DNA from 3 places in the Clostridium gelidum genome. Region 3 is predicted to be linked to each of the others. Evidence: riboswitches for the same ligand, from Rfam matches in the RefSeq annotation. Region 3 holds a riboswitch; each other region holds the start of a gene.

Region 1 (3,285 bases), 1.2 Mb from region 3:
GGAATTACTATTGTTGAATTGAAACACGCCTGCATCACATTCATATCCTGTTGGTGTATGACCTGCAATAATGTTTTTTATAGTAATATTGCTGGTATTAGTAAAGTTCATTATATGAGCATAACGAGGTGCTACTTTTATTTCTACATTTCCCGATTCTATACCCTCGATAGTTAAATTATGAACGTCTTGAATATTTAATTCGTTTCCATCATATACGGTGTTCCATATTACTGAATTATCTGCTTTATTAATTTGATCAATATTTGATAGATTATATACTCCTGGTTTCAATAAAATTCTTTTATTGGAACCTATGGCATTAACAAATTCCTGAGCAGTTTCAACAGTAACCTCATCAATTTTCACATCTGAATTGCTTGTTGATGCTGCCTTTTGATTAATTACCCATGCACCATCAGAACCTAATTTAAAACCATCAATTGTTTTGTCATGAGCCATATAACCATCAGAATAAAAATAATACCATTTTCCATCAATTTTCATCCAGCCTGTAGCTGATGAATCTACTGTATACCACCATCCTTTACTATTTTGTCTCCAAGAAGCACTTGCTCCTATTGAATTTAAGGACAATACTGAAGCTACTACTAATAAACTAGCTATTACTTTTGTTAATTTTAACTTTTGCATATTGTTTATCCCCCTTTTTATGTTCTAATATATTTATTTTATCATAATAAACAATTTATGAGAAATGTTATATTTAATTCCAATTTGTAGGCATAAAAAAGAGTGCTATAAAAAACAACTCATGAATTAATCTATATATTTTTTTTATAGTAGAACTGCTAAGGGAATAGATTCTTTATTTCAGATTATTTTGCAGATGAGTGGACAATAAGAAAACACCAACAATTTAGATACCTAAATGTTGATGTTTACTATAGTGGTGATAAAAGGAGAATCGAACTCCTGATTCCGCCGTATACTACTTCATATTAAAGTTCTATTTTGCTAGCCAATCTAAAACAGCTTGGTTTGCAAATGCTGAAGATTTTGCATCTATTTTTGTTACAAAGATAAGATCTCCTTTGTTTGCTACGGAGCTAACTTCAGCAAATATTTCATTTGCAGATGAAGTTGTTTTAACAAAAAATCCTTGAGGTAAAAATTGAGCCCAAGCGCCTAAAGATTTAATTTTTCCAATTAAATGAGCTTCTCCATATACAGGTTCATCAGAATGAGAGTGATCTTCGCCACATCCACAATCTTCTTTTTCATGAGAATGTGCGTGATCTTCGCCACATTCACAATCTTCTTTTTCATGAGAATGTGAGTGATCTCCACCACATCCACAATTTTCATCATGTACATGATTGTGTCCAGTAGTATCGCTTATAAAATATGTAATCATATATGCTGACATAATTGCACCGCCTTTAAAATTTGTTATATTAATATTTTTTTTAGAAATCTGAAGTAATAAGTCAAATATATAACAGATATTTTCAGATGTCTTATATTAAAATTATACTAGAATAAAATGAATTGTAAATCAAAATTATTTCTGTCTTAAAAACTTTTGCAATGAATAATTAAATTAAAACTACTTTTGGGTTGAATAAAGTATTTTAGTACTTTATAATTTAGAGGTAAGGGATGTGAAAGGAATAATAAGTCAAGGACACGAAATAGATTAGTAATCTGACTTGGTAATTTTGTAATATATATATAGTTAAAAATGATTTTTAGGTTTTATTAAAAAATTAAAAGGGAAAGTAGTGCAAATCTACTACAGCCCCCGCTACTGTAATGGAGGACTAATCTCTAAAATATCCACTGAGAAATTATTCTTGGGAAGGAAGAGATTTAGGATGACACCAAAGTCAGGAGACCTGCCTAGAAGTTTTATAAAAAATGCTACCTTCGGAGGGAAGATACTAGCAAATGGTGGAATGTAGTTCTAAGTGAAGTGAAGCGTTTAAGTGGAGTTTTATATTATAGATAAGTTTTACATTCTTAATTTGTTATTATGTATCCTCTTTGCCTAAAAACGGGTAATGGGGATTTTTTGTATATTCAAAATAATAAAATTGATACATAAATTAAAAAAGTAATGAAATGAAATTTATTTTTTAGATTATTATTTAGGAGGAAATCAAATGAAAAAGGCTATTTTAGTAGTAAGTTTTGGAACGAGTCATTTAGATGCGCTTAAAAATTCAATAGAAAAGGTTGAAGATAGAGTTAGGGATGAATTTAAAGATTACGAAGTATTTAGAGCATTTACTGCTCATATTATAATAAAAAAATTAAGAGAAAGAGATAATTTAATCATATTAACTCCAGAAGAAGCTTTAGCAGATTTAAAAGCTAAAGGATTTGAAGAAGTTATAGTTCAACCATTACATATAATTCCGGGAGAAGAATTTGATTACATAAAAGGTGTTGTAGAAAATATAAAAGATGATTTTAAGGTTATTAAACTTGGAAGACCTATATTCTTTTATCAGGGAATGAATGGACTTCCTGAAGATTACTTCTTATTTATAGATAGTATTAAAGATGTTTTACTTGGAGAGGAAAGTGTTGTATTATTTGGACATGGCACTGAACATCCCGCCAATGCAGTGTATGGAATGCTTCAAACTGTTTTAATTGACAATGGTTATGAAAATGTATTTGTAGCAACAGTAGAAGGATATCCAACAGCGGATACTGTATTGAATAAGCTTAAGAATAAAGGAATAAAGAAAACAAAGCTTGTTCCATTATTAGTTGTTGCAGGGGATCATGTGAAAAATGATATGGCATCAGATGAAGAAGATTCTTTAAAGAGTATACTACAAAGAGAAGGAATAGAAGTAACTTTACATATGCATGGACTTGGCGAAGTAGATAAATTTAATGAACTTTATATAAATAGAATTTATGATTCTATTCATGAAAAATATTTAAATGCGGGAACAACTAAGAAACTTAGATATAAAAGCAATTAATAATTACTCATTGTAAATTTTAAATTAAAACTATAAATTTCAAACTGTACATTTGTGAAATAGAAAGGAAATTATTATGAAATCTATAATCATTTCTTCAAATTGTAGTGGTGGCGGAAAAACGACTTTTACCCTTGGACTTATGAAAGCACTTAAAAATAGAAAATTAGAGGTTCAAGGATATAAAGTTGGACCAGATTATATCGATCCAGCATTCCACACTGAGGTAACAAAAAAAGCGTCAAGAAATCTTGATACTTTTTTAATGGGTGAAGAAGGTACTATAAAAAGTTATATTAAAGGTAGTGGAGATGTTGGAATA
Region 2 (3,285 bases), 810 kb from region 3:
TCTACTAATAATATTTATTATGTAGTATCCATTAGACTATTATATAAGGAACTATATTATAAATCAATCACATTAAAACATAATTCATGTACATTATAACTATATATTGTTTAAATATCATAATTTATCACTATATATTGTATGTGCATAATATATTTTAGTTTTAACTTAAAATCCATGAAAGTTTAGTAATCTTATATCTTGTTTTTAAAATTATATACCGTTACTGGGTATTTATAAAAAAAGCCCGTCCAGTATAGTACTGGACAAGGCTTTTGCTAGGCGCTGCTGCTTTTTGCATCACCGTTTTTTCTTTATATTTCAATCATACGAAAAAATATTATTTTATTTTGTTCTTCTGATTTTCTATTTTATTTCTCTCTACAAATCTTCCCATGAAGAAAGCAATAACACCAACTCCAATACCTGTTTGTACACAGAAAAGTAAGCTCTCTATCTCGCCAGGTAATTCTCCACCAATCCAAGTTTCCATAACAGGTGTAAACCAAGGTTTATACTCAGTACCTGTAATTTGGGTAACAACTTTGCTTCCAGCATCATCAGAACCACCGAACTGGGCACCCTTTAATGCGAATAATGGAATAATGCCAATCAATGCAGCAATAATTAATAAACTTACGACTGTTTTTTTCGTCTTTGTCATCAATTTTCGCCTCCATTCATAAATCCAAGATCTGTTAGTTCAGATTTTGCATATGTTTCAAGGCCAATAATGATGACAACAGTTAGAATACCTTCGATAATTGCTAGTGGAATTTGTGTCGGTGCAAATACTGCAAGGAACTTTACTGCAGATGCAAGGGCACCACCATTCTCAGACGGATATGCAAGTGCAAGCTGACCACTAGTTATACAATAAGTGAATAGATCACCTATTGATGCTGCCAAGAAAATACCTACATGTTTATTAACTTTTAGCATCTTACATAATTTATAAATTCCATAAGAAACGAAGGGACCTGCAATAGCCATAGAAAACGTATTAGCACCAAGAGTTGTAATTCCCCCATGAGCAAGCAATATTGCTTGAAAAATCAGTACAATAATGCCTAGGATGCTGACAGCGCTTGGTCCAAATAATATTGCACCAAGTCCAGTACCAGTCATATGTGAGCAACTTCCTGTTACTGACGGAATCTTTAAAGATGAAAGTACGAAAACAAATGCGCCTGCCATGGCAAGAATAGTGATAGCTCTATGGTGCTTGGACAACGTTCTCTTAATTGATAAGTAACCTACTACTACGAATGGAATGCATATAACACCCCACATAATGCAGAATTTTGGTGGAAGATAACCTTCCATAATGTGCATTGCGTTTGCCGCCGGAGCTACTCCGAAAACTAAAGCAAAGGCTGCGCAAAGTGCGACAATTCTCTTTTCTTTTTGATTCATTTTTTCCTCCTCTATAGTTTTTAATGTGAACGACATCAAAAACTAGACAATATAAATCACCTGCATTTACAAAAATAAATCAGGTGTGCGGTCCTAGGATAGGACTTTAGCGATTATTATCGCTAACCACACTTAGTCATCGTTCGTAACTAAATATAACAACTTATCACATTGGCTGGTATCCTGACTTGGCAGCTTATGCTTGCCTTCACAGTGGCGTGACCGCATGGGATTTTCACCCATTTCCCGTTGCCTTAACAAATATTTGCTGGCACCAATAGATATTAAATTATCAAAAGTATCATAACATGTATATGCCAAACTGTCTAGAAAATGTCTATTATTCAAGCATTTTCTTGAATTCCTGTGTACTTTTCGGATAGTCTTTTGTATCTTTTAACAGATGTTTTTCTACAAGGGATTCATAGACTTCTAGTAAGGTTGGTTGTCTCAAATTTGCCTGTTTTAAAATTTCAGTGTTTTGAAAAATTTCTAGAGGCGCTCCGTCTGCGATAATTTTCCCCATGCAGAAAACAATAACTCTTTCAGCCCATCTATATGCAAAATCTACATCATGAGTAGAAATAAGCATGGTCTTTCCCTCTGCTCCAAGCTTGAGTAAAACTTCTTCTAGCATATGTGCATTTAAAGGATCTAGTGCTGCTGTCGGTTCATCAAAAATTATAATTTCCGATTTCATAGCAATGATATCAGCAATAGTTACGCGCTTTTTCTCACCACCGCTCAAATAATGAGGAGGACGATCCTTGAAATCAGATATGTTCATGTATGATAGTGCTTCATCAACCCGTTTTAGTACTTCCTCTTTTGGAAGCTTTAAATTCATAGGTCCGAATGCAACTTCTGCCCTAACTGTAGATGCAATGATTTGATTGTCTGCATCCTGAAATACAATTCCAATATTTTTTCTAAGCTCGTTTAAATTCTTTTTACTTATAACTGTACCACGATAACTGATTTTCCCTTGCTGCGGTGTAAGTACACCATCCACGTTCAAGAAAAATGTGGATTTTCCAGAGCCGTTGGAACCAAGAACAGCGATTTTCTCACCTTCATAGATATCCACGTTTACGCCTTCCAATGCAGGCTTTCCATTTCCGTATATGTAGTAAAGATCTTCGACTTTTAATATTAAATTTCCCATAATCGTTCCTTTCTATCTTGTAAAGGCCCAGAGCATAATTAAAAAAATTATGAATGCTGCTGCGATGACAATTTGTTTTGTCTCTACATTTTTATCTTCTTCCAAAAATATAAGATCTCCATCATAACATCTGGCTTCCATGGCATCATAATAAGCATTTGCCTTTTTTAATGAAATAACTAACATATTGCTTGCAATGCCTCCAAATGTATAGCAGGAAGTTTTAAAATCACAGTAGCCTAATCGTGATTCTGCGGAGTTTTTCATTTTAGCATAAACATCCATCAAAATGAAAATATAACGGTAAATAAGACTCATGAGTTCTACAATAAGCTTTGGCACATGTGCCTTTCGAAGCACATAGATAATCTCAGAGGATGGAGTCGACAGTGTCATCATCTGTAGAGCACTGATAGCTGCAAAAACCTTCAAAATCAAAAATACCACGGTCTTAAGCTTTGCATGAGACGTAAACACATAGCAGAAACCAAGATACAGATTATACTGCCCCATGGGCTTCCTTGAAAAATCAATGGCAATGGTAAAAGTGCCAAGCAGGATAAAGACGATTGGAATCGCAAGTATCGACAAGTATTCCATTACTGAAAATTCTCCTTTCATAACGGTCAAATATGCCATTGCAATAATGACTGCAACAGATACATGGGGATTGTCCAATACAATGCAAAGAATCAGAGTCAAAA
Region 3 (3,285 bases):
AATTATAGTTGTATTTGACATGCCCTTATCAACTGTAGATGCAAATTTCACGATAGCAAATACAGTTCCAATTCCACATAAAAAACCTATAATTGGCATTGTTAATTTCCCTATGAAAGGTATTGAGAATCCTGTGACTATAAGTAATCCTACTCCAAGGGATGCGCCAGAGGATACTCCCAAAGTATATGGTGACGCTAGTGGATTTTTAAGTACCGATTGAACTACAGCACCACTTACGGAAAGTGAACCTCCTACTATAAAAGCTAATAAAACTCTTGGCAATCTCAAATTCCAAATTATTGCTACATCATTATTATCAATACCTTTAGATAGTGGGATGCCAAATACTTTATGTCCAATTATAGATAAAATATCTTTAATGCTAGTATTAGCACTTCCAACAGAAGTTCCAATACATAAAACCAAAAATGTTAACAAAATTATTAATATTATTCCTTTTTTATTATTGTCTATAGTTTTTAATGATTTTTTATAAATGTGCATAGTATTTATTACCTTCTCATTTCTGTATGTATTTTTCAGGATAAACAGCCTTAGCCATTTCTTTAAGCGCTTTTATTATATTTTGAGATGGTCTAGAGGATGAATTTTTATCAATAACAAATATCTTATTTTCCTTAATCCCAGTAACATCCTTCCATCCATCACGGGTTCTAATTGAATCAACAATATTTTCTGCTGATTCATTAGTAAGTATTACATCTGGATTAGCTTTAATTATAATTTCATCACTTGGTGATATCCATGAATTTTCATTTGCTAATATATTCTTTGCTCCAATTAGTTCTATCATTTCATTTAAAAATGTACTATTACCAAAACTATATAAAGCTGGAGTTGATCCTATTTCAAAATACACATTTTTTTTGTTAGTTATTGTATTTCCAATTTCTTTAATAGAATTTATTTCATTTTTCATATTATCTACTATTTCTGTACCTTTTTTCTCAGTATCTGTAACTTTTCCGATAAAATTAATATCTTCATAAATACCTTCTATACTAGAACTTACTGGTATATATACAACCTCTATTCCAGCTTCCTTTACTGCTGCAAAGGGATCGTCATTTCCAGATTTATTATGACCTGAAGCTATTATTATATCTGGCTTTAAACCTACAATTGTTTCTGCATCTGGATTTCTAAAATCAATTTTAGGTAAATCTGAATCTAAACCCTTAATATCTGCGGAGTACTTATCTATAGCTATCAATTTATCTGCAAGACCAAGATTCACTAATATCTCTGTATTAGATGGTGCTGTGGATATTATAGTATTTACTTTTTTAGGTAAATCAAACTTGTTTCCTGCTCTATCGACCATTGCTGTAGTCTTTTCTGTGCAACCAACTAGCATAGTCATAATTAATATAACTACAAAAACTAATGATAAAAATTTATTTTTTAATTTCATAATGTCCTCCTAAAATTTTTGAAAATTTAAGGGCAATTAAAAGGCATACCCTTTTGAGAGTATGCCTAAAAATACATAATTGTATAAATCCATGAAAGATAAAACTAAAGTAAATAACTAAAGCTTTAATAAACATAAATATATATTATTACCTAATATCCCACCCTCAGGAGATATTAATTTCATATAACATTTAGGTATCCCGACTTAACTTCATTCTACTTTCAAGCCTTCCCAATTTCTCAGTGGCCATTTTGATTTCGTCAGTTTTACGGTTACTGGGGTAGTTGAAGAATTTCACTTCATTCCCTATTGCATGTCATACTCTATTTTAAAAATTATATTCAATAACTCATGTACTGTCAACTTAAAACATAAAAAGAGAGAATAAAAATAGAAAATAAACTATTAAATAAAAAAAATATTTTTTCATAACTTTAAGTTTTTTCTGTAGGTTTTAAATTCAATAACTATCTCTGGATTGTCCTTAATGAATTGCACAAAATCTTGAAAACATTTTGTTGTTTGATTACTTATAGTATGTTCAATTTTTTCAGTTTCTTCTAATATATCAAGCTCTGAAATATCAAGTATTCGCAGTAGACTTTCAATAACATTATGACGGTTAATCAGTGCCTGTCCAAGCAGTTTCCCAGTATCTTCAAGGACTAAAATCCCATATTTTTCATATTTCAAAAGCCTCATTTCTGCTAACTTTTGTACCATTTTTGTCGCAGAAGGAGGCTTTACATTCAAGATATTAGAAAGTTCATGAATCCTTGTAAATCCTGTATTAAAAGATAATCTATATATCATTTCAAGGTAATCCTCCTGAGACGCAGTAAGGCAATTATCTTCTTTTTTCATATATTCATTAAAAGTATAAAAATCATTTTTAGTCATAGTCTCACCTACTTTGCGCTATAGTCTATTAAATACATTCTATGCTTGAACAAATAAAATAATTACTTTGGTGTATCATTTTTTCAATTTACTACATAGCTTATATTATAAAATAAATTAGTTTAGACTAACAAAATTAACTATTCATAACTATTTAAAGTATATAAAATAGGATTAATTATTAAGGATGATATATTTTATGAAAAACGAACTAGGCTTAAGAGATATTGATGTATCTCCAGAAAAACTTTTTATTTTGAAAACAGGAACAAATAACATACTTAAACAATCACGCAAGTTAAAAGAACTGCTAAAATTTTTAGGACCTGCTTTTGTTGTTAGTGTGGCATATATTGACCCAGGTAACTTTGCAACTAATATCAGTGGGGGGTCAAAATTTAACTATGTACTAATTTGGGTAATTTTGTGGAGTAACTTAATGGCTATGTTTTTGCAGACTATGTCTGCAAAACTCGGAATAGCTACAGGTCATAATCTACCTGAAATGTGCGCCAAAGTATTCCCAAAGTCTGTAAATTGGATATTTTGGATTATTGCTGAAATAGGTGCCATGGCTACAGATTTAGCAGAATTTCTTGGTGGAACATTAGGATTATATTTACTGTTTCATATACCTATGATATATGCAGGACTTCTTACTGCAATTATAACATTTATAATTTGCTATATGGAAAAGTACGGTCAGAAGACAATTGAAATTATAATATCAATACTTGTTGCGGTAATAAGTATTGCATATACAATAGAATTGTTTCTTGCTAAACCAGATTGGATGGAGGTAGGTATTCATACCCTAATTCCAATGTTACCCAGTAGTGAAGCTGTATTGATTGCTGTAGGAATGCTTGGTGCAACAGTTATGCCTCATGTAATATATTTACACTCACAATTAGTTCAAAGCAGAAATACTGATTCCTCAGATG

Evidence for each region. Region 3 has a riboswitch for cobalamin ahead of psyc5s11_RS13280 (ABC transporter substrate-binding protein). Riboswitches for the same ligand answer to the same signal wherever they lie in the genome.
Region 1: linked by a shared signal. The riboswitch ahead of psyc5s11_RS19295 (sirohydrochlorin cobaltochelatase) and the one ahead of psyc5s11_RS13280 (ABC transporter substrate-binding protein) in region 3 are both predicted to bind cobalamin.
Region 2: linked by a shared signal. The riboswitch ahead of psyc5s11_RS17365 (energy-coupling factor ABC transporter permease) and the one ahead of psyc5s11_RS13280 (ABC transporter substrate-binding protein) in region 3 are both predicted to bind cobalamin.

Annotation. Positions count from the first base shown of each region.
Region 1 is NZ_AP024849.1:4,204,943-4,208,227, reverse strand. It holds gene psyc5s11_RS19305 (right-handed parallel beta-helix repeat-containing protein) at 1-654, opposite strand, end outside; gene psyc5s11_RS19300 (hypothetical protein) at 971-1,390, opposite strand; cobalamin riboswitch at 1,698-1,881, shown strand; gene psyc5s11_RS19295 (sirohydrochlorin cobaltochelatase) at 2,127-2,963, shown strand; gene psyc5s11_RS19290 (cobyrinate a,c-diamide synthase) at 3,040-3,285, shown strand, end outside.
Region 2 is NZ_AP024849.1:3,767,683-3,770,967, forward strand. It holds gene psyc5s11_RS17360 (energy-coupling factor ABC transporter substrate-binding protein) at 341-664, opposite strand; gene psyc5s11_RS17365 (energy-coupling factor ABC transporter permease) at 664-1,416, opposite strand; cobalamin riboswitch at 1,573-1,709, opposite strand; gene psyc5s11_RS17370 (energy-coupling factor ABC transporter ATP-binding protein) at 1,757-2,581, opposite strand; gene cbiQ (cobalt ECF transporter T component CbiQ) at 2,594-3,285, opposite strand, start outside.
Region 3 is NZ_AP024849.1:2,957,524-2,960,808, reverse strand. It holds gene psyc5s11_RS13285 (FecCD family ABC transporter permease) at 1-507, opposite strand, end outside; gene psyc5s11_RS13280 (ABC transporter substrate-binding protein) at 524-1,438, opposite strand; cobalamin riboswitch at 1,617-1,789, opposite strand; gene psyc5s11_RS13275 (metal-dependent transcriptional regulator) at 1,868-2,341, opposite strand; gene psyc5s11_RS13270 (Nramp family divalent metal transporter) at 2,541-3,285, shown strand, end outside.